Regions from separate parts of the Klebsiella sp. SYXHC3 genome, predicted to be linked through region 2. Evidence: predicted binding sites of a transcription regulator. Region 2 holds the regulator's gene; each other region holds the start of a gene.
The links. Region 2 encodes PurR, which represses purine synthesis genes. Its sites were predicted from a motif close to CANGCAAACGTTTGCNTG; they were not measured.
Positions count from the first base shown of each region.

Region 1: the regulator PurR is predicted to act here: its motif matches at 3,525-3,542, upstream of carA (glutamine-hydrolyzing carbamoyl-phosphate synthase small subunit).
Region 3: the regulator PurR is predicted to act here: its motif matches at 1,360-1,377, upstream of AC2CGP_RS07735 (nucleobase:cation symporter-2 family protein).
Region 4: the regulator PurR is predicted to act here: its motif matches at 3,667-3,684, upstream of tusA (sulfurtransferase TusA).

Region 1 covers NZ_JBXUNG010000008.1:4,237-12,154, reverse strand. The annotation lists gene carB (carbamoyl-phosphate synthase large subunit) at 1-2,295, opposite strand, end outside; gene carA (glutamine-hydrolyzing carbamoyl-phosphate synthase small subunit) at 2,313-3,461, opposite strand; gene dapB (4-hydroxy-tetrahydrodipicolinate reductase) at 3,917-4,738, opposite strand; gene citG (triphosphoribosyl-dephospho-CoA synthase CitG) at 4,966-5,874, opposite strand; gene citF (citrate lyase subunit alpha) at 5,894-7,420, opposite strand; gene citE (citrate (pro-3S)-lyase subunit beta) at 7,431-7,918, opposite strand, start outside.
Region 2 covers NZ_JBXUNG010000001.1:97,702-105,619, reverse strand. The annotation lists gene AC2CGP_RS00490 (Grx4 family monothiol glutaredoxin) at 1-303, opposite strand, end outside; gene AC2CGP_RS00485 (C40 family peptidase) at 643-1,518, shown strand; gene AC2CGP_RS00480 (helix-turn-helix domain-containing protein) at 1,515-1,970, opposite strand; gene sodB (superoxide dismutase [Fe]) at 2,449-3,030, shown strand; gene AC2CGP_RS00470 (MFS transporter) at 3,081-4,247, opposite strand; gene cydH (cytochrome bd-I oxidase subunit CydH) at 4,407-4,496, opposite strand; gene purR (HTH-type transcriptional repressor PurR) at 4,792-5,817, shown strand; gene punR (DNA-binding transcriptional activator PunR) at 5,837-6,748, opposite strand; gene punC (purine nucleoside transporter PunC) at 6,861-7,918, shown strand, end outside.
Region 3 covers NZ_JBXUNG010000002.1:150,510-158,427, forward strand. The annotation lists gene AC2CGP_RS07735 (nucleobase:cation symporter-2 family protein) at 1-1,308, opposite strand, end outside; gene gltS (sodium/glutamate symporter) at 1,596-2,798, shown strand; gene glpK (glycerol kinase GlpK) at 2,913-4,424, opposite strand; gene AC2CGP_RS07750 (MIP/aquaporin family protein) at 4,446-5,294, opposite strand; gene zapB (septal ring assembly protein ZapB) at 5,733-5,978, shown strand; gene AC2CGP_RS07760 (sulfate ABC transporter substrate-binding protein) at 6,131-7,120, shown strand; gene AC2CGP_RS07765 (CDP-diacylglycerol diphosphatase) at 7,290-7,918, shown strand, end outside.
Region 4 covers NZ_JBXUNG010000002.1:350,488-358,405, forward strand. The annotation lists gene AC2CGP_RS08655 (beta-ketoacyl synthase chain length factor) at 1-677, opposite strand, end outside; gene AC2CGP_RS08660 (MFS transporter) at 1,016-2,236, shown strand; gene AC2CGP_RS08665 (DcrB family lipoprotein) at 2,239-2,796, opposite strand; gene AC2CGP_RS08670 (7-cyano-7-deazaguanine/7-aminomethyl-7-deazaguanine transporter) at 2,870-3,535, opposite strand; gene tusA (sulfurtransferase TusA) at 3,743-3,988, shown strand; gene zntA (Zn(II)/Cd(II)/Pb(II) translocating P-type ATPase ZntA) at 4,495-6,702, opposite strand; gene AC2CGP_RS08685 (lysoplasmalogenase) at 6,781-7,407, opposite strand; gene AC2CGP_RS08690 (DUF2500 domain-containing protein) at 7,549-7,908, shown strand.

The DNA of each region.
Region 1 (7,918 bases), on a different contig from region 2:
GTCGACGTCGACTTCAACCGCGTCGTCGAGGAAACGGTCCAGCAGTACCGGCGCATCGTTGGAGACGCTCACCGCGGTCAGGAAGTAACGGCGCAGGTCAGCTTCGTCATAAACAATTTCCATCGCGCGGCCGCCGAGCACGTAAGACGGGCGCACCACCAGCGGATAGCCGATCTCTTTTGCCTTCTCAACCGCTTGCTCAATCGCGGTCACGGTGGCATTCGCCGGCTGCTTCAGTTTCAGGCGGTCAACCGCATGCTGGAAGCGCTCGCGGTCTTCAGCGCGGTCGATGGCGTCCGGGCTGGTGCCGATAACCGGCACGCCTGCGGCTTCCAGTTCACGCGCCAGCTTCAGTGGGGTCTGACCGCCGTACTGCACGATGACGCCTTTCGGCTTCTCGATGCGCACGATTTCCAGTACGTCCTCCAGCGTTACCGGCTCGAAGTACAGACGGTCGGAGGTGTCGTAGTCGGTCGAAACGGTTTCCGGGTTACAGTTGACCATGATGGTCTCGTAACCGTCTTCGCGCAGCGCCAGCGAGGCGTGTACGCAGCAGTAGTCAAACTCGATACCCTGGCCGATACGGTTCGGGCCGCCGCCGAGCACCATGATTTTATCGCGGTCGACGGACGGATTAGATTCGCACTCGTCTTCATAAGTGGAGTACATGTAGGCGGTATCGGTGGCGAATTCCGCCGCGCAGGTATCCACGCGCTTGTAGACCGGGTGCAGGTTGTAGTGATCGCGCAGCTTGCGGATTTCCGCTTCGCGCACGCCTGCCAGTTTCGCCAGACGCGCATCGGCAAAGCCTTTACGCTTCAGGTGGCGCAGGAAGTCAGCGTCGAGGCCGTTGATGCCCACTGCCGCCACTTTCTCTTCCAGGCGCACCAGCTCTTCGATTTGTACCAGGAACCAGCGGTCGATATTGGTCAGGTTGAAGACGCCGTCGACGGAGAGGCCCGCACGGAAGGCATCAGCGATGTACCAGATACGCTCGGCGCCCGCGTCTTTCAGCTCGCGGCGGATTTTGGTCAGCGCTTCCGGATCGTCGAGGCTGACTTTCGGGTCGAAGCCGGTGGCGCCCACTTCCAGGCCGCGCAGCGCTTTCTGCAGAGATTCCTGCTGCGTGCGACCAATCGCCATCACTTCGCCGACGGATTTCATCTGCGTGGTCAGACGGTCGTTAGCGCCAGCGAATTTTTCAAAGTTAAAGCGTGGAATTTTGGTCACAACATAGTCGATGGACGGTTCGAAGGAAGCCGGGGTACGGCCGCCGGTGATATCGTTCATCAGCTCATCGAGGGTGTAACCTACCGCCAGTTTCGCCGCCACTTTGGCAATCGGGAAGCCGGTCGCTTTCGAGGCCAGCGCCGAAGAGCGGGAGACGCGCGGGTTCATTTCGATAACGATAAGGCGACCATCTTTCGGGTTCACCGAGAACTGTACGTTAGAACCGCCGGTTTCCACACCGATTTCACGCAGTACCGCCATCGAGGCGTTACGCATGATTTGGTATTCTTTGTCGGTCAGGGTCTGCGCCGGGGCGACGGTGATGGAGTCGCCGGTGTGAATCCCCATGGCATCGAAGTTTTCAATCGAGCAGACGATGATGCAGTTATCGTTCTTATCGCGCACCACTTCCATCTCGTACTCTTTCCAGCCGATCAGCGATTCATCAATCAGCAGTTCGTTGGTCGGAGAGAGATCCAGACCGCGTTCGCAGATTTCTTCGAACTCTTCGCGGTTATAGGCGATACCGCCGCCGGTGCCGCCCATAGTAAAGGACGGACGGATGATGCATGGGAAGCCAACTTCAGCGGCCACCGCCAGCGCTTCTTCCATGGTGTGCGCAATGCCGGAACGCGCGGTGTCGAGACCGATTTTTTTCATCGCCACGTCGAAGCGACGGCGGTCTTCCGCTTTATCGATCGCATCGGCGGTCGCACCAATCATGGTCACGCCGAACTCTGCCAGCACGCCCTGACGCTCCAGCTCCAGCGCGCAGTTCAGCGCGGTCTGGCCGCCCATGGTCGGCAGCACCGCGTCCGGACGCTCTTTTTCGATAATTTTACGCACCACTTCCCAGTGAATCGGCTCGATATAGGTCGCATCGGCCATTTCCGGGTCGGTCATGATGGTCGCCGGGTTAGAGTTCACCAGAATAACGCGGTAACCCTCTTCGCGCAGGGCTTTACAGGCCTGGGCGCCAGAGTAGTCAAACTCACACGCCTGACCGATAACAATCGGGCCCGCGCCCAGAATCAGGATACTTTTTATGTCTGTACGTTTTGGCATGGCTCTTTTACTCCTGATTATTTCGCGGACTGACGGTATTGCTCAATTAACTCGATAAAGTGGTCGAACAGCGGCGCGGCATCGTGCGGGCCCGGGCTCGCTTCAGGGTGCCCCTGGAAGCTAAACGCCGGCTTGTCGGTACGATGGATCCCCTGCAGGGTGCCGTCGAACAGTGACTTGTGGGTCACGCGCAGGTTGGCAGGCAGCGTCGCTTCATCAACGGCAAAGCCGTGGTTCTGAGCGGTAATCATCACTACATTGTTATCGATATCTTTAACCGGGTGGTTACCGCCGTGGTGGCCGAATTTCATCTTAATGGTCTTCGCGCCGCTCGCCAGCGCCAGCAGCTGATGGCCGAGACAGATGCCAAAGACCGGAATATCGGTGGTGAGGAATTTTTCAATCGCCGCGATGGCGTAATCGCACGGCGCCGGGTCGCCAGGGCCGTTGGAGAGGAAAATACCGTCCGGATTCAGCTTAAGCACGTCTTCTGCCGACGTTTGCGCCGGAACGATAGTCAGGCGGCAGCCGCGGTCAACCAGCATCCGCAGGATATTGCGCTTGGCGCCGAAGTCATAAGCCACGACGTGGAACGGCAGATCGCTTTCCGCCTTCGCTTCCGGCAGGTCGCCCGCCAGTGTCCAGCTCCCCTGGGTCCAGGCGTAAGTCTCTGCGGTCGTGACCTCTTTCGCCAGGTCCATGCCGTTCAGACCAGGGAATGCCTGGGCTTTTTCCAGCGCCAGTTGGGCATCAAGATTATCGCCGGCGATGATGCAGCCATTCTGCGCCCCTTTCTCACGCAGTAAACGCGTCAGCTTACGGGTATCGATATCGGCAATGGCCACAATGTTATGGCGCTTCAGGTAAGAAGAAAGGTCTTCGGTATTGCGGAAGTTGCTGGCAATCAGCGGCAAGTCGCGAATGACCAGACCTTGTGCATGTACCTGAGAAGATTCTTCATCGGCGGCGTTGGTGCCGACATTTCCAATATGGGGATAAGTAAGAGTGACGATTTGGCGGGAATAGGAAGGATCAGTGAGGATTTCTTGATAACCGGTCATTGAAGTATTGAAAACGACTTCCCCAACCGCCGTGCCGGTTGCCCCGATGGCCCGACCGTGAAACTGGGTTCCGTCTTCCAGAACCAAAAGCGCTGACTTAATCAAAACACCCTCCAGAGAATATTCACTCACTTTATTTGCATATTAATTCAGACATAGATCTGAATCAATGCAAATTTTTGCCCGCAGAATTTTGGCAAACGGCGGCATTCTGGAGAGATGTCGGGTAAAAGTCAACTTAAAGCAGATATTTTTAACCTTATTTTACGCCACTGGCGCGTAACGGGCGATTTTTACGGTAAAAAGATCAACTAACCTGGTTGAGAAAACGCTTGCGGGCGTGGAAAACTGTAAAATCAGTCACCGGAGGGGAAAAAAGTGGACCAGATGGTCAAAATTTACAATCCAATAACCATAAATCATGAGATAATCCAGATTTTTAAACCACTAACAAAGAAAAATAGTTCAAAAGGGAAAAATAAAAAAGGGCAATAAAATATTGCCCTTTGCAATCAATCACATATTGAATGCAATAACCACATCACGATGGGTAATAATCATTATAAAGCATTCAGATCAAGCACATCTTTCATGTCAAAGAGACCATTTTTTTTGTCTTTCAACCACAAAGCAGAACGAACGGCGCCATTGGCAAAAGTCATCCGACTGGAAGCCTTGTGGGTAATTTCGATACGTTCCCCGATATCGGCGAACATCGCCGTATGTTCGCCGACGATGTCGCCCGCGCGAACGGTAGCAAAGCCAATGGTACCAGGAACGCGTTCGCCGGTATGACCTTCACGACTGTAGACGGCGCAGTCCTTCAGATCTTTGTTCAATGCCCCGGCGATCGCCTCGCCCATCGCCAGCGCGGTACCTGATGGCGCATCCACTTTATGCCTGTGGTGCGCTTCGATAATTTCGATATCGGTATAATCGCCCATCACCTTCGCCGCCTTCTCCAGCAGCTTTAACAGCACGTTGACGCCAACGCTAAAGTTAGCGGCAAAGACGATGGCAATGTCCTGCGCGGCATCGCTAATCGCCTGCTTTCCGGCATCATCAAAACCGGTGGTGCCGATCACCATCCCTTTGCCGTGCTGACGGCAGAAAGCCAAATGGTTGAGCGTGCCTTCCGGGCGAGTAAAATCGATCAATACATCGAAATCATCGTTTACCGCCGCCAGGCTACTTTGTACCGTAACGCCTGATTTGCCTGCGCCTGCCAGCTCGCCCGCATCGCTGCCCACCAGGCTTGAACCTTCGCGCTCCAGCGCCGCGCCAAGCGCCACGCCTTCCATCTGCAGCGCAGCCTGAATTAACTGGCGTCCCATCCGGCCTCCCGCGCCGGCGATGGCCACGCGGATTTGTGCATCTTGCATAGCTATTCTCTTTTGTTAACTTCACGTGAATTGTTTTCAGAGTAACCAGCCCGTTGCATAGCCGCTACTCAAAAACGCCGATAATTAGAAATTTATGACAAACGGCGGTCGATATCAGTAAAAACTATATGATTGTGCCGCGATTCGGCGTTTAAGTAGTGGAATTCGGGTGGGGGTACGGTAGCGCCCCGCCCGCGCGGTGCGGGCTAAGGCGTTGTTGTACTAAATCAAAGAGGGAAAAGCTCACCGGCGGGAAAAGCGGACAAAAACCAGGTTACCGCCAACAAATCGGCGCTGCCGCCGGGGCTAAGGTGGCGGGCAATCAGTTCGTCATCGAATTGACGCAACGCCTCCAGCCCGCCGTCAGCCATGACGCCGCCCTGCCACAACAGCCGCTGCGCCTCCTGCTGCACAAAGTTCAGGCCGGCAAGCCCGCCGCGTGAGACCAGATTGGTGTCATCATTCCACGCCATCAGATGCAGCAAGGTTTGCAGCAACGCCAGGTTGCTATCGCCAGTCTCTTCCATCATGCGGTTGAACACCGGTAGCGCCTGGGTTCGCACGGTACGAAAGCCGCTCTCAGCCTCGCCGCGGGCGCCGGAGAGACCATAACGTAGAAAATGGGCTTCGCCTTTGCTTAACGGTTCGCCGCTGGAAGCGGAGAGTTCTTGCATAACCATGCCGCGACAGAATCGCGCCACCTGATCGCACAGCCGATGCTGTTCAATCGGCTCGCCTTTCGATACCAGCCTTCCCGCCGCCGCGCTCAGCAAACCGAAAGCGAAGATCGCCCCGCGATGGGTATTCACCCCGCCGGTGACCTCCAGCATATCGTTCTCACAGGCCATTCCCACTGGACGCAGCATCATTAACACCTGTTCCGGCACGATCGCCGCGGTATCGTGGCCCATGATGAAAAATTTCTCCATCCACGGCGCCACCACCGCGGTACTGGCCTCAAACGAGGCCAGGTCCATATCGTGATGGGCGCCAGCGTTACGAATATCCACCAACCCGGGCTTTGGGGTCAGGCGAACTTCGGTCAACAGCGCGCGCTCTACCGCGCTGACCACCTCTTCAGCGTTCAGCGGTTTCACGCGCAGCGAACGCTGCGGATTGATTAACACTTCGCTCATTGCCCTTCCCCCTCTGCATTTAGTCGCTGTTTTTCACCTGACGAATAACATCAAGCACGGAGCCATCGCGATAGCGCACCACCGCCACCACCCGATCGGTAAACTCGATCGGCTGCGGCTTGCCGGTTAGCAGTTCCGCACGCTGCTGCAGTTCCTCAATAGTCATCAGCGGAATGCCCGCGTTGCGCAAATTGTCGATCAGATCCTGGCGCGCCGGGTTTACCGCTATGCCGTGGTCGGTGACCAGCACATCTACACTGGCTCCCGGCGTGACGCGGGTCAGCACTTTTTCCACGACGCAGGGAATACGGCCGCGAACTAATGGCGCGGTAATGATGGTCAAATCCGCGCCGGCGGCGGTATCGCTATGGCCGCCGGACGCGCCGCGCAGCACGCCGTTAGAGCCGGTCATCACGTTAACGTTAAAGTCGGTATCGATTTCCAGCGCGCTGAGCATCACCACGTTTAAGCGCTCGCAGGAGGCGCCTTTAGAGCCCGGGCTGGCATACTGGTTGGTGGAGATCTCAACGTGGTTTGGGTTCTGCGCCAATGAACGCGCCGCGTCGCCATCGAACGATTGGGTATCGAGCAGCGTTTTAATCAACCCTTTTTCGTGCAGGTCAACCATCGTCCCGGTGATGCCGCCAAGGCCGAAGCTGGCGGTAATATCGTTACGGCGCATTTTATCTTCGAGGAAGCGGCTCACCGCCAGCGAGGCGCCGCCGGTACCGGTCTGCAGCGAAAAACCATCTTTAAAGTACCCGGAATGCTCAACAACTTTCGCCGCCTGGCGGGCGATCAGCAGCTCACGCGGGTTGCTGGTCAGACGGATCGCGCCAGCGGTGATTTTTTCCGGATCGCCGACTTCGTCCACCTGGACTATCAGATCGACCTGATCCTGGGCGATACTGGCCGGATAGTTAGGATAATCCACCCACTCTTCGGTCAGCAGCACTACGCATTTGGCATGTTCCGCATCAACGCGCGCGTAGCCCAGCGAACCGCAGCGTGATTTACCGCTAAAGCCGTTGGCGTTGCCAAACTCATCGCAGCAAGGAACGCCGAGAAACGCGACATCAATCGACAGCTCGCCGTTTTGAATCAGCTGTACGCGACCGCCGTGGGAGTGGATCTGTACCGGGTTTTCCATCAAACCGGCGGAGATCTCCTCGCCCAACTTGCCGCGCAGGCCGGAGGTGTAGATCTGGCGGATCACGCCATTTTTAATATGCTCGATCAGCGGCCAGTGGGCGTCGATCAGCGAACTGGATGCCAGCGTCAGATCGCGAAAACCCATTTCCGCCAGCTTCGCCACTACCATATTGACGACTTTGTCACCGCCGCGAAACGCGTGGTGGAACGAAATGGTCATGCCGTTTTGCAAACCGGAACGACGAATCGCCGTTTCCAGCGAATCGCAGATTTTACGCTGACGTTTTTCGCTTTCGCTCGCCAACCACGGGCTTTTCGCCGTCACGCCCGCATAAGGAGCTAACCCTTCCGGCATCACGTACTGCTGATTAAGCATTGTTACTGTCTCTTTCATCTTATTCCCCTTAATCACGAATACCGGAAGCCGAGAGCGCCACCACTTTGCGAGCATGGTCGATAATCGGTCCATCGATCATCTTGCCGTTCAGCGATACCACGCCAAGACCTCGCGTTTCGGCTTCTTCCGCCGCGGCAATCACTTCCAGCGCGTGATCGACCTCTTTGCGCGTCGGGGCATAGACCTGATGCAGGAGTTCAATTTGTCGTGGGTTAACCAACGATTTGCCGTTAAAACCGAGGTTTTTGGCCAGATTCGCTTCCGCCAGGAAGCCCTCTTCGTTATTGATATCCGACCACACCACGTCATAGGCGGCGATGCCGGCAACGCGCGCGGCATGCAGTACAGCGCAGCGGGCGTAGAACAGTTCAGTACCGTCGCCGCGGGAGGTGCCCATATCCATGACGTAATCGAAGGCCGCCAGCGCGATCGCCGCCAGACGCGGGCTGGCGCGGGCGATCTCCACCGCGTTCACCACGCCCAGCGCCGACTCGA
Region 2 (7,918 bases):
TTTGATCAGCTGCTGCAGTTCGCCGCGCTGATACATTTCGATGATGATGTCGCAACCGCCAACCAGTTCACCGTCAACCCACAGCTGCGGGAAGGTCGGCCAGTTAGCGTATTTCGGCAGTTCAGCGCGAATATCCGGGTTCTGCAGGATATCTACGTAGGCAAAACGTTCGCCGCAAGCGGAAAGCGCCTGCACTGCCTGAGCGGAGAAACCGCAGCTCGGCAGCTTCGGAGAGCCTTTCATGTACAGCAGGATCGGGTTTTCAGCGATTTGACGTTGGATCGTTTCTAGAGTGGTGCTCATTGTCGTGCTTCCTTAAACATCTTTACGGCAGTAATTTGTCATTGTAGCGTCCTGGACGCAGGACCGATAATAACATTTTTTTCACTCGCCACATTTTATCTTCTGTCGTCTGAAGTTGCCTTAAAAATATCACTTTGTAACGTCACCGCGGGGCGAGTTGCGCACTTTCTGTACGAGGCGGTGATTGTCTGACTCATTTTTTTGCAATCGTTAACCAAACGACATTTTAGATACAAAAGAGTATTAACTTTCTGGCTTTTTATGCTTTAGAATCATTCCGGTTTGTCATTCACCGTCAGGCATTAGTATATGTCTGTAATTTAATCAGGGGATTGCTCAGTGGCGCGGCTCAATAAAATCGCGATATCGCTCTGTGCATTACTGTTTACATCTATCTCGCTTACGCCATTGGCGCATGCTTCAGGGCATACGCACGCTTCGGCTACGCCGAAGGCGCACCCGGCGAAAGGCTCCACCGCCGAGCGTAAGAAGAAAGCAACGCAAAATAAATCCAAATCCACCGCTAAAACTACCCGTAAAAAAACCTCAAGCGCGAAGTCCCCTACTCGTATTACCGCAGCAAGCCAAACCGCGCTTAATCGTCAAGTCGCCGGCGCCACTAAAAAATGCGTGTTGCGTAAAGGCTATAAAAAGCAGTGTGCGAAAACGGTAAAATCCAGCGAAGCATCGACGCTGGCGCTGAACAGCGTGAAAAGCAAATGCGTGGTGCGTAAAGGCTACAAAAAACGTTGTAAACCTGTCGCTGATGAACCGAATCTGACGATTGCCGATGCGCACAAAGCCCGAGTGCAAAAAGCGCAAAGCACTGCCATGAATAAACTCATGGATCAGCTAGGCAAACCTTATCGCTGGGGAGGCTCCTCACCGCGTACCGGTTTCGACTGCAGCGGGCTGGTTTATTACGCCTATAAAGATCTGGTAAAAATTCATATTCCGCGCACCGCTAACGAAATGTACCACCTGCGCGATGCCCGCCCGGTTGACCGCGATGAACTGCAAAGCGGCGATCTGGTCTTCTTCCGCACCCGCGGACGCGGCACCGCCGACCACGTAGGCGTTTACGTTGGAAACGGTAAGTTTATCCAGTCGCCGCGTACCGGCCGTGATATTCAGATAACCTCCCTAAGCGAAGATTATTGGGTTCGTCACTACGTCGGCGCGCGCCGCGTAATGACGCCAAAAACCATTCGTTAAGAGGCGCAGACCCCGGTTTGCCGCTGCGCCGGCAAACCGCTCTTCTGTACATTCCCCTCCTCTTCCAGATTCAGCGGATACTGCATTCGTTCCTCCAGTTGCGCGGGGTGACGGCGGTAGCTGGTCGGCGACATACCAAAATGACGACGGAAAGTACGGCAAAATGTCGCCTGGCCTTCAAACCCGAGCAGCAATGAGATACTCAACGCCGAATCCTGCGTCTGTTTGAGAATACCGGCGGCAATGGTCATTTTGCGTCGGCTAACATATGTTCCCAGCGTATAACCGGTAATCAGCGCGAACTGGCGCTGAAAGTACCAGTGCGAATAACCCGATTTCCTTGAGATTGCGGTGACGGGTAGCGCGGTAAAGATGTTGTCTTCGATCCACTCGATGATATCTATGACGATCGGAATAATATGTCCGCTGACCATTTCATGTTTATGCGCCATCTCTTCTCATCCATCAATTATGAGCTTTATGCTTGTTCAATAACGATTTCTTACTCCGAGGTTCGTTGCCTGCAGAGACAATTATATTTGTCATACAATTAAAATTAATCCCAATGATTATTGGGCATGAAAGTCATTCCCATTGCGCATAATGCTCACAAGCTAATGATTTATACCATTTTAAAAAGATAACAAGGGGTGAGGATACGCAGCGTTTTAGTCGTAGGCAGGGGCATCGATGGGGACTTTGCGAATCATATCGCTCACCATGCGCCAGACTGGCGAAGGCTTAATCAGTCGCATTAGCAATGAATAACCTTTGTTGTTGTAAGTCTTTTAACTGACTTCAGCAAATGTTAACATTCTCAACACAATAACATGTAACACTCGCGACAGCGTTACACAGTAAATACGATATTCAGGTGAACATTCACCTAATTAATGTGAGAAAAAACAAAAAGTTATAAGGAGAGTAGCAATGTCGTTCGAATTACCTGCATTACCATATGCAAAAGACGCCCTGGCGCCGCACATTTCCGCAGAAACCCTGGAATACCATTACGGTAAACATCACCAGGCCTACGTGACCAACCTCAACAACCTGATCAAAGGCACCGCTTTTGAAGGCAAATCTCTGGAAGAGATCGTTCGCTCTTCTGAAGGCGGCGTTTTCAATAACGCAGCGCAGGTCTGGAACCACACTTTCTACTGGAACTGCCTGGCGCCGAATGCCGGCGGTGAGCCGGAAGGCGAACTGGCCGCAGCGATTAACAAATCTTTCGGTAGCTTCGCTGATTTTAAAGCGAAATTCACCGATGCCGCGGCGAAAAACTTCGGCGCAGGCTGGACCTGGCTTGTTAAAAACGGTGACGGCAGCCTGGCTATCGTCTCCACCAGCAACGCCGGCACCCCGCTGACTACCGATGCGACGCCGCTGTTGACCGTTGATGTCTGGGAACACGCCTACTACATCGACTACCGCAATGCCCGTCCTAATTATCTGGAACACTTCTGGGCGCTGGTAAACTGGAAATTTGTTGCCGCCAACCTGGCAGCATAAAAATAAAACCGCAGCAGGGTTACCCCGCTGCGGTTTTTTCTTAGTGCGACTTAGTTATTCGCTAACGCTTCTTCTGGTTGTGAACGCCCGCCAAACAGCACCACCGCCAACGCCAGCCCGGCAATAATCGCCCCCATCACCGGCACAAAAGCATAACCGAGACCGCCGGATATCACCGCGCCGCCCGCCGCCGCGCCCAACGCATTACCGAGGTTGAAAGCGCCAATGTTAACCGACGATGACAGGCCCGGCGCTTCGTGCGCCACGCGCATTACCCGCATCTGCAACGGTGGAACCACCGCGAAGGTTGCCGCGCCCCACACGACCATGCTGACGGCAGCACCCAGTTGCGATTGCGCCAGCAACGGAATGGCCAACATGATGGCAATCAGTAACAACAGGAACCCTTTCAGCGTTCCGGAGACTGAACGGTCGGCAAATTTACCCCCCAGATAGTTGCCAAGCGAGAAACCGACGCCGATCAACACCAGCATGGCGGTAACAAACAGCGGTGAAGCGTGGGTGATGGTATGCAGTACCGGAGAAATGTAGGTATACAGCGTGAACATCGCCCCGGCGCCCAGCACGGTAGTCAACAGCGCAGAGAGTACCTGAGGACGCATCAACACCGAAAGCTCGCGCTTCACGTTCGGACGTTCGCCGGCGCTACCCTTCGGCAGGGAGAACCACAGGCTGACCATCGCAATTAATCCCAGACCCGCCGTGGCGAGGAAAGACATTCGCCAACCGATGGTTTCGCCAAGCCAGGTGGCAGCCGGTACGCCGCCGATATTGGCAATGGTCAGCCCCATAAACATGGTCGCGACCGCACTGGCCTGTTTGTGTTTTGGCACCACGCTTGCGGCAACGACCGAGCCAAGGCCGAAGAACGCGCCATGATTGAGGCTGGTGATAATACGCGACAGCAGTAGCGTCGTGTAATCCGGCGCAATAGAAGAGAGCACGTTGCCGAGGGTGAAGATCCCCATCAGGAAGATCAATGCATTGCGGCGAGCGCGATGCGATAGCAGCAACGTCATTAACGGCGCGCCGACCATCACGCCAATGGCATAGGCGCTAATCAGCATCCCCGCGGCCGGAATAGAAACATCGACGCCTTTGGCGATAACCGGCAGTAATCCCATCGGGGAAAACTCGGTGGTACCGATACCAAAGGCACCGATCGCCAACGCGAGTAAGGGAAAGTTGATTTTCATTCAGAGACTCCATCAGGCCGATTCAGGACACGGCATTACATCAGAAGCCAAAAGCATGACATCAATCACAGAAAAACAGAAGTAAACGAAATGACAAAAGATTTTTGCAGATTTGCTAATAATGGCGGGATGGGAGGGGAAGCCCCCTCCCTGCTGGAATCAGTGCAGTACCGCGGTCAACGCGGCGGCGACGATCAGACCCAAAACAATAACCGTCGTTGTCAGCGAAAACTTTAAATTTGTGTCCATCAATTTTCTCCCCTGATTATCCCCACATAGAAAGTGAGCTTGCTCATTTTTGCACAAAAATATGCAAAAATCTTCCCGGATTTAGAGTGATGCACATTTTTGCTCTTCCCCTTTGCCGCGAGATAGGACAAAATCCCACGCTAATTTGAAAGCGTATCGGCCATTGACCCCTTCCTGTCGTTCTGTGTCGTTTTCCCAGGTGTTGCAATGTTGAGCATTGTATACAGGGTGTGTATAGGCAAACGTTTACGTATCGATAATCAGACGATCAGGTCAAGGTCTGGAGTGAGAAGTAATGGCAACTATTAAAGATGTAGCGAAACGCGCAAACGTTTCCACTACAACTGTATCACATGTGATTAACAAAACCCGTTTCGTGGCGGAAGAGACGCGCAATGCGGTGTGGGCGGCAATTAAAGAACTCCACTATTCGCCAAGCGCCGTGGCTCGCAGCCTGAAAGTCAATCACACTAAATCGATCGGTCTGCTGGCCACCAGCAGCGAAGCGGCCTATTTCGCTGAAATTATCGAATCCGTAGAAAAGAGCTGCTTCCAGAAAGGCTATACCCTGATTCTGGGCAACGCCTGGAACGATCCGGAAAAACAGCGCGCCTACTTGTCGATGATGGCGCAAAAGCGCGTTGACGGCCTGCTGGTGATGTGTTCCGAGTACCCTGAGTCGGTGCTCAGTATGCTCGAAGAGTATCGTCATATTCCGATGGTGGTGATGGACTGGGGCGAAGCCAAAGCGGACTTTACCGACTCGGTTATTGATAATGCCTTTGAAGGCGGCTATATCGCCGGCCGTTACCTGATTGAACGCGGCCATCGTGAAATTGGCGTTATTCCGGGCCCGCTTGAGCGCAACACCGGCGCCGGGCGCCTTGCCGGCTTCATGCAGGCGATGAAAGAAGCGCATATCAATGTGCCGGAAAACTGGATTGTTCAGGGCGACTTTGAACCGGAATCCGGCTACCGCGCCATGCAGCAGATCCTTAATCAGCAGCATCGCCCAACCGCCGTGTTCTGCGGCGGCGACATCATGGCGATGGGCGCTATCTGCGCCGCCGACGAAATGGGCCTGCGCGTGCCGCAGGATATTTCGCTGATCGGATATGATAATGTGCGCAACGCCCGCTACTTCAGCCCGGCGCTGACCACAATACATCAACCCAAGGACTCGCTCGGAGAAGCGGCATTCAATATGCTGCTCGATCGCATTGTTAATAAACGCGAAGAGTCGCAGTCCATCGAGGTGCATCCACGTCTTATCGAGCGCCGCTCGGTTGCCGACGGCCCGTTCGTCGATTATCGTCGTTAACACCCTCCTCCGGCGCCGGTTATTCCGGCGCCCGCAACCACTCCCGATTCAACGTTTCGCTGTCGCCAAGATAGTCAAGCAGCCAGCTTAAAGCGGGTGAAGCATCGCTTTGTTGCCAGGTCAGGCAGCAGGCGGCATCCGGGAATGGGTTTTCCAGCGTCAAGGCCGTCCACTCCCCGCTATCGATATGCGGGCGGGCGAAATGGCCTGGCACCATCCCGACGCACAATCCTGCCGATAGACAGGTGGCTGAAGATTCCCAATCCGGCACCACCACCCGCTTCTGGTTATCAAGCAGCCAGGTTGTGCGCTTCGGCAGCGAGCGCGAGGTATCTTCGCGCACCAGGGACGGCCAGTTGCGCAACACGTCATCACTGAGCGGCCCTTCCATCTGCGCCAGCGGATGACTGCTGGCGACGACACAGTGCCAGTTCAGCATCCCCATATCGCGAAAAGCGTAACGCCCTCCCACCGGTATCGAACGCGTCGCGCCGATAGCGAGTTCTACCCGCCCATCGGCTAACGCATCCCAGACGCCGTTGAAAACTTCCTGAAAAACGATCAGTTCGACATCGCTAAAATGGCGATAAAAATCAACGATCATCTGGCGCATCCGCGCCGGTTTAACGATATCGTCCACCGCAATGGACAGCTGGCCGCGCCAGCCGTTAGCAATTTGCTGGCACTGCTGGCGGGTGATCTGCATTTTTTTGATAACAGAACGCCCTTCCTGCAAAAACCAGTGCCCGGCGGGGGTCAATTCAACATCACGATGGCGACGTTCAAAAAGCGGAACCGCAAGCCACTCCTCCAGCTGTCGCACCGTATAGCTCACCGCCGAAGGTACGCGGTGCAACTCCTGCGCCGCGGCGCTGAAACTCCCGTTACGCGCTACAGCATCAACCACTTCTAAGGAATATTCAGACCACATATTCTGCCTGCAAAATTTTTGAATGCATGTGACAAATAATAGCGTTTCACAAGGCGGATTACACTCCCTACACTCTGCGGCATCGTACCTGCATCAGTAGAAAGAGAACGTTATGCAACAACCTGGGAAAGGATTTTTAGTGTGGCTGGGCGGCCTGAGCGTGCTTGGCTTTCTGGCCACCGACATGTATCTACCGGCCTTTGCCGCCATTCAGCAAGACCTCAACACCTCTGCCGCATCGGTTAGCGCCAGCCTGAGCTTATTCCTCGCGGGCTTCGCGCTCGGCCAGTTGTTCTGGGGGCCGCTGTCGGACCGCTATGGCCGGAAACCGATTCTGCTCGCCGGGCTGGCTATCTTCGCTCTTGGCTGCCTTGGGATGCTGTGGGTACGCGACGCGACGCTGATGCTGGTACTGCGTTTTGTCCAGGCGATCGGCGTATGCGCCGCCGCGGTGACCTGGCAGGCGATGGTGACCGACTACTATCCGGCCCAGCGCACCAACCGCATTTTCGCAACGATCATGCCGCTGGTCGGGCTCTCTCCGGCGCTGGCGCCGTTACTCGGCAGCTGGCTGTTAGTTCATCTGGAATGGCAGGCTATCTTCGCCACCCTGTTCGCTATCACCTTACTGTTGATGCTGCCGGCTTTTCGTCTGAAGGCGGTCGTCAAACCTGCTGGCGAAACCCAGCAGAAACTTACCTTTATGGCCCTGCTGCGTTCACGTGAATATAGCGGTAACGTACTCATTTATGCGGCGTGTTCCGCCAGCTTCTTCGCCTGGCTCACCGGTTCGCCGTTTATCCTCCATGAAATGGGCTATGGCCCAACGGTGATTGGTCTTAGCTACGTGCCGCAAACTATCGCCTTCCTGATCGGTGGTTACGGCTGCCGCGCGGCGCTGCAAAAATGGCAGGGTCATCAGATGCTGCCCTGGCTGCTGGTTGTTTTTGCGCTGAGCGTGGCGGCGACCTGGCTTGCCGGGATACAGGATCATCCGTCACTGGTTGCGCTAATGGTTCCGTTTTGCATCATGGCGATTGTGAATGGCGGGATTTACCCTATCGTCGTCGCCCAGGCGCTGAAACCTTTTCCACAGGCAACCGGGCGCGCCGCCGCCCTGCAGAATACGCTGCAGCTTGGCCTCTGTTTCCTGGCAAGCCTGCTGGTCTC
Region 3 (7,918 bases), on a different contig from region 2:
CAGCCAGTCCGGCGCGAATTGCAGGATTAGCGGCTGCTGCGATACGCCGAGACCCACCGCCAGAGAGAGGGCGATAATCAGGATAGCGCGGCGATTCAGCGGCTCGCGGGAGACGATGCGCACGCCGGATGCGGCAATGGTACCGAACATCACCAGCGTCGCGCCGCCAAGTACCGGCTCAGGAATATGCTGCACAAAGCCGCTTACCGCCGGGAACAGGCCGAGCACAATCAGCATCAGCGCCACCACAAAGCCCACATAGCGGCTGGCGACGCCGGTCAGTTGGATCACGCCGTTGTTCTGGCCGAAGCAGGAGTTCGGGAAGGTATTGAAAACGGCGGAAACAAATGAGTTCAGGCCGTTCGCCAGTACGCCGCCTTTCAGGCGTTTCATATACAGCGGGCCGGAGACCGGTTGTTCAGAAACGTCGGAGGTGGCGGTGATATCACCAATCGTTTCCAGCGAGGTGATCATAAAGACCAGCATCAGCGGCAGCAGCAGGCTCCAGTCGATGCCCAGGCCGTAATAGAGCGGCGTAGGGATAGTGATCAGGCTGCTGTTGGTAGGCGCGGTGTTAGCTGGCAGCATATCGAGGAACCACGCCGCCAGATAACCGGCAGCCATCGCGATCACCAGCGAGGCGATGCGCAGGTACGGGTTGCGCTGGCGGTTGAGGATAATAATCAGCGCCAGCACGATACCCGCCAGCAGCAGGTTTTTCGGCGCGCCGAAGGTGTGGTCGGCCATCGCCGCATAGCCGCCGCCGATAGAAGTCAGGCCAACCTGAATGAGCGACAGGCCGATAATCATCACCACCACGCCGGAGACCAGCGGCGTAATAATGCGGCGCGCCAGATGCAGAACCCGCGAGAGGACCATTTCGGTGCAGCTCGCCAGCATCAGGGTGCCGAACAGCGCGGCCATCATCGTCGGCACGTCGGCGCCGCCAGTTTTCAGCGCGGTGCCGCCCATAATCAACGGGGCGACGAAGTTGAAGCTGGTGCCCTGGATGGAGAGCAGGCCGGAGCCAACTGGTCCCCAGGCTTTAATCTGGATAATGGATGCCACGCCGGAGGCGAACAGGGACATGCTGATGATGTGTTGCGTATCTTCGGCCGGGAGGCCGAGCGCCTGACAGATAAGCAGCGCCGGGGTGATGACCGCAACAAACATCGCCAGCAGGTGCTGGAATGCGGCAAACAGCGTTTGCGGAAGCGGCGGACGGTCTTCGAGGCGATAGATTAATTCGCTGGCTGGTTTATGCGCAACCGGTTGCGCATTTTCTGACTCTGCGGTCGTAACGGACATCACAAACAATCCCAAGGTGGCAAAGCGGGAATTTTATCGGACTGTAGACCAAAAGCAAACGTTTGCCACGATTTGGCGCAAAAAATATCCTCACTGAATAGATGTAACAAATTAATTAACATTTTGTATGCTTGATCGCATCAACGCTAATACAAAATATCTTTTTCTGTCATTTTTTGCGCACTTCTGCTTAAAATCGCTCTCCGACTCCTCAAGATGAGAAGTAATCGACACCGGGAATACCGTCGCGTGTGAATGACTCATGCGCCCATAAGGAGCTCTTTTTTATGTTGCATCTCGATACCTTATCGACGCTCGTTGCCGCAACCATGGTGTTGCTTTTAGGGCGAAAGCTCGTTCAGAACGTCCCATTCCTCAAAAAATATACCATTCCTGAACCCGTCGCCGGCGGCCTGCTGGTGGCGCTGGCGCTGCTGGTTTTGAAAAAAAGCATGGATATCGAAATCGATTTCGATATGAGCCTGAAGGACCCGCTGATGCTGGCGTTCTTCGCCACTATCGGCCTTAACGCTAACCTTGCCAGTCTGCGGGCGGGCGGCAAAGTGCTTGGCACTTTCCTGATTGTGGTGGTGGGCCTGCTGCTGCTGCAGAACGCTCTCGGTATCGGCATGGCGAAGCTGCTGGGGCTGGATCCGCTGATGGGTCTGCTGGCCGGTTCTATCACGCTTTCCGGCGGTCACGGCACCGGGGCGGCGTGGAGTAAATTGTTCGTTGAGCGTTACGGATTTGCCAACGCCACCGAGGTCGCCATGGCTTGCGCAACCTTCGGCCTGGTGCTCGGCGGCCTGATCGGCGGGCCGGTGGCGCGTTATCTGGTGAAGCACTCTTCCTCGCCGGACGGTACGCCGGACGACCAGCTGGCGCCGACGGCGTTTGAGAAGCCGGATATGGGCCGCATGATCACCTCGCTGGTGCTGATTGAAAGTATTGCGTTAATCGCTATCTGCCTGACCGTAGGGAAGGTGGTTGCGCAACTGCTGGCGGGTACCGTGTTTGAATTACCGACCTTCGTCTGCGTGCTGTTTATCGGCGTGATCCTCAGCAACGGCCTGGCGCTGGCAGGGCTGTATCGCGTGTTTGACCGCGCGGTATCGGTACTGGGCAACGTCAGCCTGTCGCTGTTCCTCGCGATGGCGCTGATGAGCCTCAAGCTGTGGGAACTGGCGTCGCTGGCGCTGCCGATGATTATTATTCTGGCGGTACAGGCGGTGGCGATGGCGCTGTATGCGGTGTTTGTGACTTACCGGATGATGGGTAAGAACTATGATGCCGCCGTGCTGGCAGCCGGTCATTGCGGGTTCGGGCTTGGCGCGACGCCGACGGCGATTGCCAATATGCAGGCGATTACCGACCGTTTTGGCCCGTCGCATATGGCTTTCCTGGTGGTGCCGATGGTGGGGGCGTTCTTTATCGACATCGTCAACGCGCTGGTGATTAAGCTGTACCTGTTGTTGCCGATATTTGGCTGATAAAAAACCCGGAGGCGGTGCTGCGCACCTGTCCGGGCTACAAGATCGCGCTGTTTGGGGTTTTGTAGCCCGGCTAAGGCGTTTACGCCGCAAGCCGGGAATACCTCCACAATCTTACGCTTCGTCGTGCTCTTCCCACGCTAACGCGCGTTTCACCGCTTTCTTCCAGCCGCTGTAGCGGAAATTACGCTCGGTGGTTTCAATACCCGGGCGGAACTCACGTTCAATCACCGCTTTCTCCTGCAGCTCGTCGAGATTTTGCCAGAAGCCGACCGCCAGACCTGCCAGATAGGCGGCGCCCAGCGCCGTGACTTCACGCACTTCCGGGCGTTCCACGCGGGTGCCGAGAATATCGGACTGGAACTGCATCAGGAAGTTGTTGGCGACCGCGCCGCCGTCCACGCGCAGGGCGTGCAGACGAATACCGGAGTCGGCCTGCATCGCTTCCAGAACGTCACGCGTCTGATAGGCGATAGATTCCAGCGTGGCGCGGATAATATGGTTGGCGTTCACTCCGCGGGTCAGGCCGAAAATCGCGCCGCGCGCATACGGATCCCAGTATGGCGCGCCAAGACCGGTAAAGGCCGGCACCACATACACGCCGTTGGTGTCCTTCACCTTAGTGGCGAAGTATTCAGAATCGAAAGCATCGTTGATGAGTTTCATTTCATCACGCAGCCACTGAATCGACGCTCCGGCCATAAACACCGCGCCTTCCAGCGCGTAGTTCACTTCGCCGGTCGGGCCGCAGGCGATGGTGGTCAGCAGGCCGTGGGTTGAGGTCACCGCCTTTTCACCGGTGTTCATTAACATGAAGCAGCCGGTACCGTAGGTGTTTTTCGCCATCCCTTCTTTCACACACAGCTGGCCAAACAGCGCCGCCTGCTGGTCGCCGGCGATGCCGGAGATAGGAATACGGGTGCCGCCTTTACCGCCGATGTTGGTCTGGCCGTAAACTTCAGAAGACTTACGTACTTCCGGCAACATGGCGCGCGGGATATCCAGCGCGTCGAGCATTTTGTCGTCCCAGTCCAGTTCATGGATGTTGAACAACATGGTACGTGAGGCGTTAGTGTAGTCGGTGACGTGCACGCGCCCCTGGGTCATTTTCCAGATAAGCCAGGTATCAACGGTACCGAACAGCAGTTCGCCGCGCTTCGCGCGCTCGCGGGCGCCTTCGACATGGTCAAGGATCCACTTCACTTTGGTGCCGGAGAAGTACGGGTCCACCACCAGGCCGGTGGCTTTGCGGATGTACTCTTCCATGCCGTCGCGCTTGAGCTGCTCGCAGATATCCGCGGTGCGGCGGCACTGCCAGACGATGGCGTTGTAAATAGGCTTACCGGTCTCACGCTCCCAAACGATGGCGGTTTCACGCTGGTTGGTGATGCCGATGGCGGCAATTTCGTCGGAGTTGATATCGGCTTTCGCCAACACTTCGACCAGCGTAGAGCTCTGCGAGGCCCAAATCTCCATCGGGTCGTGCTCAACCCAGCCTGGCTTCGGATAAATTTGTTCGAATTCACGCTGTGACACGCTGACGATATTGGCGTCGTGATCCATCACGACGGCGCGGGAGCTGGTAGTGCCCTGGTCGAGCGCAACGATATATTTTTTCTCGGTCATAATTGGTGTCCCGTAGTCAGATTACAGCGAAGCTTTTTGTTGCGACGCGGAAGAAGCGGATTCTTTTTCTTCCTCGACGCAGGTGTCGCAAGGCAGATGGCGGCCAATGAATTTGCGGTAGCTGAATGCGCCCAGCGCCGCGCCGACCACCGGTGCGCACAGCGGCACCAGGAAATAAGGAATATCTTTGCCGCCGGTGAAGGCGACGTTACCCCAGCCTGCCAGCCAGGCGAAGGCTTTCGGTCCGATATCACGCGCCGGGTTCATCGCGAAGCCGGTCAGCGGACCCATAGAAGCACCGATAACGGCAATCAGCAGACCAATCAGCAGCGGCGCCAGCGGGCCGCGCGGCACGCCGTTGCCGTCGTCGGTCAGCGCTAAAATCACGCCCATCAGAATAGCGGTAATCACCATTTCTACCGCGAAGGCCTGCACAAAATTGATATGCGGGTTAGGGTAGGTCGAGAAGATACCGGCGAGCTCAAGGCTTTCCACGCTGCCGCGTACCATGTTGTGGGTGTGTTCGAAATCGAAGAAAAGATTGTAATAAAGCCCGTAAACTAATGCCGCAGCGCAAAAGGCGCCGGCGAATTGCGAAATAATAAAAGGAACAACTTTGCGCCCATCAAAGCAGGCGAATAACCATAAGGCGATGGTGACCGCCGGATTAAGGTGCGCGCCGGATACGCCCGCGGTCAGGTAGATAGCCATAGCCACCCCCAGACCCCAGATGATGCTGATTTCCCACTGACCGAAGCTGGCTCCTGCGACTTTGAGCGCAGCTACGCACCCAACGCCGAAAAAGATCAACAACCCGGTACCGAGAAACTCTGCGATGCACTGGCCTTTTAATGTTGATGTCTGGCTCATAATCGGATCCTGAAGCGAAGTGATTATTGTAAGTATGTTGGTCGCGGACGACCACGGTGCCTTGTAGGCATAGTGTTAATTTATCGTTAACGAGCATAAACGAGAAATATCGAAATTTAAATTTGTGTCCCTCGTCAAGAAAATGAGCGTTTTCGCGCCATAAACGCGTGTTGCGGCACATTTACCCACCTTTTTCTGCGTATTTTGTTATCTCATTGATTAACAATCGCCAGAGAAGTTCGGGGCAATTGCCGCGAACGCACCAGGTAAAGACTGAAAAGTGTTGCAAACCGCAATCTGCGCGGGTTGTCGCTGGACAGGTGAGGCGGGGATTCATACAATCGACGACAACACCGCTATTGTGCGCTAATTCGTTAAGGCGGGACCGCGTATACGAAACACGAGTTTCTATCAACGCCTTGCAAGATCAGGAGAGGTATGACGATGTCATTAGAAGTGTTTGAGAAATTAGAATCTAAAGTTCAGCAGGCGATTGATACCATCACTCTGTTGCAGATGGAAATCGAAGAGCTGAAAGAAAAGAACACCACGCTGGCGCAGGAAGTGCAGAGCGCGCAGCACGGCCGTGAAGAGCTGGAGCGTGAAAATAGCCAGCTGAGAGAACAACAGCAGGGCTGGCAGGATCGTCTGCAGGCGCTGCTGGGCCGCATGGAAGAAGTCTAATCGCTTCCCGCCCCTTCCCGCCCGGGAAGGGGTTTTCTCTATCCCCCGCTTTATATCTCCAGGTTATAGCCAATCTTTTTTTATTCTTTAATCATTGATTCGCTTTCTGGCACGCTTAGTTCATCACAACACGACATAAAGAGAGCGGTGCGATGAATAAGTGGGGCGTAGGGTTAACTCTGTTGCTGGCATCCGCCAGCGTGCTGGCAAAAGATTATCAGCTGTTAAACGTATCGTACGATCCGACGCGCGAGCTGTACGAACAGTACAATAAAGCGTTTAGCGCGCACTGGAAGCAGGAAACCGGCGATAACGTGGTGATTCGTCAGTCGCACGGCGGCTCCGGCAAACAGGCGACGTCGGTTATCAACGGGATTGAAGCGGATGTCGTCACCCTGGCGCTGGCCTACGACGTAGACGCCATTGCTGAACGTGGTCGTATCGATAAAAACTGGCTGAAGCGCCTGCCGGATAACTCCGCGCCGTATACCTCAACCATCGTGTTCCTCGTCCGTAAGGGCAACCCAAAACAGATCCATGACTGGAACGACCTGATTAAACCCGGCGTATCGGTCATCACCCCGAACCCGAAAAGCTCCGGCGGCGCCCGCTGGAACTATCTGGCGGCATGGGGCTATGCCCTGCATCAGAATCACGGCGATCAGGCGAAAGCGCAGGAGTTCGTGAAAGCGCTGTATAAAAACGTTGAAGTGCTGGATTCCGGCGCGCGCGGTTCCACCAACACCTTCGTAGAACGCGGGATCGGCGACGTGCTGATTGCCTGGGAGAACGAAGCGCTGCTGGCGACGAAAGAGCTGGGCAAGGACAAGTTTGAAATCGTGACGCCGAGCGAGTCCATTCTGGCCGAGCCGACGGTTTCCGTCGTCGATAAAGTGGTGGATAAGAAAGGCACTCGCCAGGTGGCGGAAGCGTACCTGAAGTATCTCTACTCGCCGGAAGGCCAGGAGATTGCGGCGAAGAACTTCTATCGTCCGCGCGATCCTGATGTGGCGAAGAAATATGCCAACGAGTTCCCGAAACTGAAGCTGTTTACCATTGATCAGGAGTTCGGCGGCTGGACGAAAGCGCAGAAGGAGCACTTCTCCAACGGCGGTACCTTCGACCAGATTAGCCAGCGTTAATCCTCTTGCCCCTGCTTGCGCTACGCTTAGCAGGGCTACAGTTCTGCGCCCTTTGGTTGCCCGGGTTAGGCGACAGCCGCTACCCGGGATAACTCCCCGCCCGCCATCTGTTTTTATTTAGTCATCAAATTACGTTACTCTTCCGGTTCAGGCTTAACAGGGAACAATAATGAGAAGAGTAAGATACCTTTTGTGGGCGCTGCTGGTGGTTATTCTGGCGGCGCTGGCTGGCGGCTACTATTGGCTGCATTCCGGTAACCCGAACGCGTTACGTCATATTGTCCTGCAGCAGTGCGTACCCAATCAGCAGCAATATCAAAATCCGTCGCCGTGCGCGGAAGTGAACCTGAAAGGCGGCTACGTGTTGTTTAAAGATCGCAACGGCCCGCTGCAATATCTGCTGATGCCGACCTACCGTATTAACGGTACCGAAAGTCCGCTGCTGTTGGATCCGCTAACGCCGAATTTCTTCTGGCAGGCCTGGCAGGGGCGCGAAATTATGAGCCAGCGCCGCGGCGCGCCGATTGATGATAACGCGGTATCGCTGGCGATTAACTCGCGCAGCGGGCGCACGCAAAACCATTTTCATATTCATATCTCCTGTCTGCGTCCCGATGTCCGCGCGCAGTTAGATAATGATGCGGCGACAATTAGCAGCCGCTGGCTCCCTTTGCCGGGCGGTCTGCAGGGCCATGAATATCTGGCGCGTCGGGTAACGGAAGCCGAGCTGGCTCAGCGCAGCCCGTTCCTGATGCTGGCGGAAGAGGTACCGGAAGCGCGCGAACATATGGGGCGTTA
Region 4 (7,918 bases), on a different contig from region 2:
AACGTATGGGAATTCTGCAGATAGTGCCGTAAAAACAGCAGGCTTTGCGGTAGGGGGCTTTCAGGAACGGCATCATAGCGCTCAGCCTGGCACTGCCATTCGCCGCCGGACTCAATAACCCAGGCCGTCGCATAGGGCCAGGTCGGCATAGCCGTCGGCAGCTGCGAATGGTAAAACTCCGGCAGAAAACCATCAAAATCAACCATCAACACGCGTTGATAACCTGCCTGCAGAAGCCCCATGACTTCATATAATCCCTGCTGGAAAGTGTCGCGCCCGGCAGAAAGCGATGACGACGCAATAGGCTTTTTCGCCGCAATCGTCAGATTACCAACGGCGGAATTATGTACCGATAAGGCGAAATCGGTAGGCGAAACCGCTTGCTCCATCGCCAGGGCGTGGAGGATCCGATAGTTGCGCTCTAGTTCGCCGTGACGGCTGGTATAGAGAACGGCGTCGATCTCATGGCGGCGCAGCATCGCCAGCCCGCATTCAACCGCCAGCTTGCTGCCGGAGCTAAGTCGGCGAGCGGTCATCATTGGCAGTTCGTTGAGTTTGGCCGCCGGGGCCGCCGGATCGATGGTGTGCGAATACCGTGACCATTGCTGCCACTGTTCGGCTTCGCAAAGCCCAGGCGCTCTCGCCTGCCAGTCGATTATGTTCAGGGTAAAATTCATCTACGCGCGTCCGCGGTAAGCCTGTAGTTCTATGATCGCGACGTTTATAGAACCCGAAACCCGGCGATAACCATCACGAAGCCGTTAATTGGGGGCTTGGCAACCGAAAATCAGCCTCGCCAGCTAAGGGTGACGCCAAGCATATCCGCAGCGCAAAACTTTGCGATGAGATAATGCTGTATTTTCGGTATTTTCACCGCTTAGTGCAATTTATTGCGTTAATCTCCCCATAAAGGATGATAATTCCGCTGAATAGATGGCGCCAATAGCGGGAACTGCAATTACCGACCGGACATGGTAAATAGTAGATATCTGTTGCCAATATCTGGTGGAACCTGATGCCCGAACCCGTCGCCGAACCGGCGCTCAATGGACTGCGCCTTAATCTGCGGATTGTCTCCGTCGTTATTTTCAACTTTGCCAGCTATCTCACTATCGGCCTGCCGTTGGCGGTTCTGCCGGGCTACGTTCACGATGTGATGGGTTTTAGCGCCTTCTGGGCCGGGCTGGCGATTAGTCTGCAGTATTTCGCCACGCTGCTGAGCCGACCGCACGCCGGGCGCTACGCCGATCTGCTCGGGCCGAAAAAGATTGTCGTTTTCGGCCTGTGCGGCTGTTTCCTGAGTGGTTTAAGCTACCTGCTGGCAGCCTGGAGCAGCAGCTCGCCGCTGCTGAGTCTGCTGTTGTTATGCGTTGGACGAGCGATCCTCGGCATTGGCCAGAGCTTTGCCGGCACGGGGTCGACGCTATGGGGCGTAGGCGTTGTCGGCTCGCTGCATATCGGGCGGGTGATTTCGTGGAACGGCATTGTGACCTACGGCGCGATGGCGATGGGCGCGCCGCTGGGCGTGCTGTGCTATTCATACATTGGCCTCAGCGGCCTGGCGATGGTCATTATGGCGGTTGCTCTGGTGGCTATCATTTGCGCGCTACCGCGAACGGCGGTGAAGGCAACGAAAGGGAAAGCGATGTCATTTCGCGCGGTGCTGGGCCGGGTTTGGCCTTACGGCATGGCGCTGGCGTTGGCTTCTGCCGGCTTTGGGGTTATCGCGACCTTTATTACCCTGTTTTATGACGCGAAAGGCTGGGACGGCGCGGCCTTTGCGTTAACGCTGTTCAGCTGCGCGTTTGTCGGCACGCGGCTGCTTTTTCCCAACGGTATTAACCGCCTTGGCGGCCTGAACGTGGCGATGCTCTGTTTTAGCGTGGAGGTTATTGGCCTGCTGCTGGTGGGCTTTGCACAAACGCCGCTGATGGCGAAAGTCGGGACTTTCCTCACCGGCGCGGGGTTCTCGCTGGTCTTCCCGGCGCTGGGCGTGGTGGCGGTAAAAGCCGTGCCGCAGCACAATCAGGGCTCGGCGCTGGCGACCTATACCGTATTTATGGATTTGTCGTTGGGGATAACCGGGCCGCTGGCCGGGCTTTTGATGGCGTGGACCGGGATACCGGCGATTTATCTGGCGGCGGCAGGGTTGGTGATGGCCGCGCTACTGTTGGGCTGGCGGTTAAAAAAACGGCCCCCGGTGGCTGAACCGGAGGCCGCTGCATCAGGGCAATAAAATTAGTTAATGACCAGCGTGTTGACGATGCTTTCCGCTTCGGTCTGCGCCTGCTGCTGGTTGTCCGCTGGCAGAGTGACCTGCAGGGTCAGCAATTTGTCATCGATCTTACCGAGCAGTACGGAAGACCACGCGGTCTGACCTTTGGCGGAGATGATGCTGTCCAGTTGCTGTAAGGTGTGGCCTTTAATCTCAATCGATTTGTTAGACACAACCTGCAGCTGCGGGTCGCGGCTGCGCTGCTGATCTTCCAGACGTTTGGACAGCACCGCCAGATCTTCATTAGTATTGTCGCCGACAATCACAATCACCGCTTTCTGGCCGGTGGCGTCAGAATAGACATGCATATTGTTGGCCTGGGTACCGAGCTTACCGCTCTGGTCGGCCATGCCCGCGGGCAGAGTGAAGCTCAGTTTACCATCCAGCAGGCTAATCGCCTGGCCGCTGGTATTGCTCTCTGCTGCCGCCCCGACGGTCGGCGCTTTTGAATCGCTGTTATCACAGGCCGCAAGCCCCATAACCAGCAGGCCAATACCGACATATTTAACCAAATTGCGCATTGACATCTTCCTTTCGATAAACGGCCATTAACGGCTCATCCGGTTATCTTATCACAACCGTTAGCGAGTACCTTTAACCTGGCTGCAATGCCGACAAATCAGATTTATCCGCCAGTTTTTTCAACAGCATATTCAACAGCACGCCGTACATCGGCAAGAAGAAGACAATGCTGATAAGCACTTTGAAGCAGTAGTCGACGGTGGCGATTTCTCCCCAGTGGGCGGCCATAAACGGATCCGGGCTGCGCCAGAAGGCGATGAAGAAGAAGGCCAGGGTATCGCTGACGTTACCGAACAGGGTCGACGCCGTCGGTGCCAGCCACCAGCGACGATTCTGACGCAGGCGGTTGAAAACGTGGACGTCGAGAATTTGCCCCAGCGCATAAGCCATAAAGCTGGCGGCGGCGATACGGGCGACGAACAAATTAAAGGTGCCCAGCGCGGCAAAGCCCTGCCACTCGCCCATATAAAACAGCGCCGAAATGCCATAGGAAATAATCAGCGCCGGGATCATCACTGCGAAGATGATGCGTCGCGCCAGCGGGGCGCCGAAAATGCGCACCGTCAGATCGGTGGCGAGAAAAATAAAGGGAAAACTGAACGCCCCCCAGGTGGTATGGAAACCAAAAATGGAGATCGGCAGTTGGACCAGATAGTTGCTGGAGGTGATCACCAGCAGATGAAATAGCGAAAGCCAGACGAGCGCTTTCTTACGCTGTACGGTAGTAAAGGGATTCATATTGTGACCTTTTTATGTCCGTCATGCTTCATACCAATGAAGGAATCGGGAGCGGAACGTTGGGGTGAGGGAACCCAATTAAAAACGGCTGCATGATACTGCGTTGCGAGCGTAATGCAATGGTTGTTTTTCGCGCAAACGTTAACCTGGCTTGCGTACTGGCGAAGTGGGGGTAAACTAGGGCCGTTTTGTTGAAGTGAGATAAAAATGAGCGAACTTTTTTCCAGTCCTGACCATACGCTGGACGCCCTTGGGCTCCGCTGCCCGGAGCCGGTGATGATGGTGCGTAAAACCGTGCGTACCATGCCGGTGGGCGAGACCCTGCTGATTATTGCCGACGATCCGGCCACCACCCGCGATATTCCCGGTTTTTGCCTCTTTATGGAGCATGAACTGGTGGCGCAGGAAACCGAAGCCCTGCCGTACCGCTACCTGATCCGCAAAAGCCACTGAATCCGCGTTATCCGGGCTACCCAACGGTCCGCAACTGTAGCCCTGCCAAGCGCAGCGCGAGCAGGGAATATCCCCGAATGGCGGCGCGTTGCGCCTTATCCGGGTTACCTAACGCTCAGAACCGTAGCCCTGCTAAGCGCAGCGCGAGCAGGGAATATCCCCGGATGGCGGCGCGTTGCGCCTTATCCGGGCTACCTAACGCTCAGAACCGTAGCCCTGCTAAGCGCAGCGCGAGCAGGGAATATCCCCGAATGGCGGCGCGTTGCGCCTTATCCGGGCTACCCAACGGCCCGGAACCGTAGCCCTGCTAAGCGCAGCGCGAGCAGGGAATACCCCCGGATGGCGGCGCGTTGCGCCTTATCCGGGCTACCTAACGGCACGGAACCGCAGCCCTGCTAAGCGCAGCGCGAGCAGGGAATACCCCCGGATGGCGGCGCGTTGCGCCTTATCCGGGCTACCCAACGATCTGGAACCGTGCTGCGCGAGCAGGGAATATCTGTTCAACCTTACTTTTTACGCAATAACCGCAGGGCGTTAGCCGTTACCAGCACCGTCGCGCCGGTATCTGCCAACACCGCCAGCCACAACCCGGTCAGGCTGAGAAGGGTCGTGACGAGGAAAATCCCCTTCAACCCTAAAGCGATGGCGATATTCTGGCGAATATTGGCATGGGTGGCGCGCGCCAGCGAAATCATCTGCGCCAGGCCGGTGAGGCGGTTATGGGTCAACGCCGCGTCGGCGGTCTCCAGAGCTACATCGGTGCCGCTGCCCATCGCAATACCGATGGTCGCCGCTTTCATCGCCGGGGCATCGTTGATACCGTCGCCGACCATTGCCAGCGGCGCGTTGGCGTTAAGCGCCATCACCGCGTTCACTTTGTCCGCCGGCAGCAATCCGGCGCGGAACTGCAGACCCAGTTCATTGGCGATAGCCGCCGCAGCGCGCGGGTTATCCCCGGTGAGGATCACCCCTTGTACGCCCAATTGATGCAGTTCTTCCACCGCCTGACGCGCATCGTCGCGCAGGGTATCGCGCAGCGCCAGAATGCCGAGCAAGGTATCATCGCGCATCACCAGCACCACCGTCTGTCCGGCGCTCTCCAGTTGCTGGATCTGCGCCTCATGCTCAGCGGGGGCGGCCTTACTGGCCGCGCAGATTAAGATGCGGCTGCCGTTGACCTCGGCTTCTATCCCGGAACCGGCCAGCGCCCGCTGGTTGCGCGCAACGGGAATCGTCAGCTTACGCTGCTGCGCTTCGCGGACGATAGCCTGTGCCAGCGGATGACTGGAGCCTTGTTCAACTGCTGCCGCCAGCGCCAGCAGGCCGTTTTCATCAACGCCGGCGGTGGTGATAACGTGGGTGACCTGCGGTTGGCCGATGGTCAGAGTACCGGTTTTATCGAACGCCACCTGGCGCACCTGGCCCAATTGTTCCAGTGCCGCGCCGCCTTTAATCAGCGCCCCGCGCCGTGCGGCGACCGCCAGGCCGGAGGTAATCGCCGCCGGGGTAGAGATGACCAGCGCGCAAGGGCAGCCGATCAGCAGCAGCGTTAAGCCTTTATAGATCCACGGCAGCCAGGCGCTGGCGAAGAATAGCGGCGGTACGATGGCAACCAGCAGGGCGACTACCATAATGGCCGGAGTGTAGATTCGGCTGAAGCGATCGATGAAGCGCTCAATCGGCGCCCGGCGCTCCTCGGCTTCTTCAATCAGTTTGAGGATCCGGTCAATGGCGCTGTCTCCCGGTTCGGAGATAACGCTCAATTGCACCAGGCGATCGACGCTGGTGGCGCCAGCGGCTACGCGCTCGCCGGCTTTACGTTCCACCGGTACCGATTCGCCGGTCAGCGCGCTTTCGTCAAAGCTGGCAAACGGCGATAGCAGCTCGCCATCGGCCGGTAGACGCCCGCCGGCGGCGACTTCAATCACGTCGCCAGGACGCAGGTCGCGCTGGGAGACGGTCTCACGCTCGCCGTTGCGCAGGCGAACGGCGGTATCAGGTTTGAGCGCCATCAGGGCGCTCACACCCTGACGCGCGCGGCTGGCGGCCCAGCCTTCAAGTCGTTCGCCGATCAGGAACAGCAGCAGCACCATCGCCGCTTCGGCGGTGGCGCCGATAAACAGCGCGCCAATGGCGGCGACGCTCATCAGCGTTTCGATGGCAAACCAGCTGCCGCTTTTAATTAACCGCAGCGCCTGACGGGCAACCGGCCACAGGCCGACGAGGGTAGTGGCGACAAACGCCAGTTTGCCGAACGGGTGGTTAAACTGCTCCAGCCCCCAGCTGAGCGCCATCATCACTACCAGACTCAATAACGCCAGGTTTTCCTGCAGCCATGAACCTTGCGGTTTCTCTTCCTGCGGCGCGTCAGCATCGCGCAGGGTATAACCCGCGGCGCGTACCGCGTTTTCAACCTGCGAACGGATATCGCTGTCGGCATTGACCAGCAGTTTCTCGGTGGCGAATAGCACCTGTACCTGGCTGACGCCGTCGATTTGGCGCACGGCGGTCTCCACCTTACGGGCGCAGGCCGCGCAGTCCATCCCTTCCACCTGCCAGCTATAGCGGGCGCCATTGAGCGGCTGCTCAGCGGAGGCGGTTTCTCCGGCGCAGTTATGATCGGTACAGCAGCTTTCCGCGGGCGCTGTCGCCGGGGTAAATTTGAATGACGAGAACTGGGGGACTTTTTTGTCCTGAGATTCTGGTGTCGACATGGCACCCTCCGGGTAATGATAATTTTCTCATTACCCGCAGGATACACTCTGGAGTCGACTCCAGAGTCAAGCAGTAAATTACAGATACAGTGCGCGAACGATCAGGAAGTGCCCGGCAAAGTAGAAGGCCGCGGAAATGGCGTTATCGGCGCGGAAGCGACGGCGATAGTGGCTAATCAGCCAGACGGCGTTACCCAACAGCAGCGAAGCGGCGCCAAGGAAGCCGGAGAGCGCGGTATCGGTCGGCCGCACGAACCACAGTTCGCCCGCCAGCCACACCATCACCAGAGTCATACCGATAAAGGTCAGCACCGGCATGCGCATCTCTTCCAGCCGGGTCCAGATAATCGCCAGCAGCAGCGCGCCGAGCACCAGCAGTACCAGCGGCAGCGGCCAGAAGAACGAAAGCGTCATCTGGCTGGCGAACCAGATCGTATACAGCAGATGAGAGAGGAAGAATGCGCCAACCGCGTACATCACCCGCTGGCGCGGCAGCAGGGTTAAGGCATCGCCGAGCAGCGAAGCGCACAGGCCCGCCAGCACCAGGTAGCTAATGGCGTTGAACATCGGCGCCTGCCAGGCTAACAGCAGCAACAGAAGCAGGGTGACCGGTTTAAAGACCCAGCGCTGCCAGGCCGGCCCACGATAGGACGCATCGACGTAAAGCCATGCGGAGAAACAGACAGCAATAAACGACCAAAGCATAGTAAGTCCCTGTATCTGTTATCATTAAATAAGCGATTACGCTTACGGTACCGGATCTCAGTGTAGTGGTTTGGGCCAGAAGATGACAACGTTATTCAATGCGCGTTATCCTTATTCCTGATAATTCTTATGGGTACGCAAATGAGTAAAGTTCCGCTATTTTTTGTGCTGGTGGTCGCGGTGATTGTGGTGGCGGCCTCGTTTCGCTACGTGCAGCAGCGCCGGGAGAAAATGGATAACGACGCCGCGCCGCTGCTGCAGAAGCGGGTGGTGGTCAGCAATAAGCGGGAAAAGGTGATTAACGATCGCCGCTCGCGCCAGCAGACGGTGACGCCAGCCGGCAGCGAGATGCGTTATGAAGCGAGCTTCCGCCCGGAAAATGGAGGTCTGGAAGTGGTGTTCCGCCTTGATGCGCCGCAATACCACGCGCTGAGCGTTGGCGACCGGGGAATGCTGAGCTATAAGGGCTCTAAATTCGTCGACTTTGTTGCCGATAACTGAGCCCTCGATT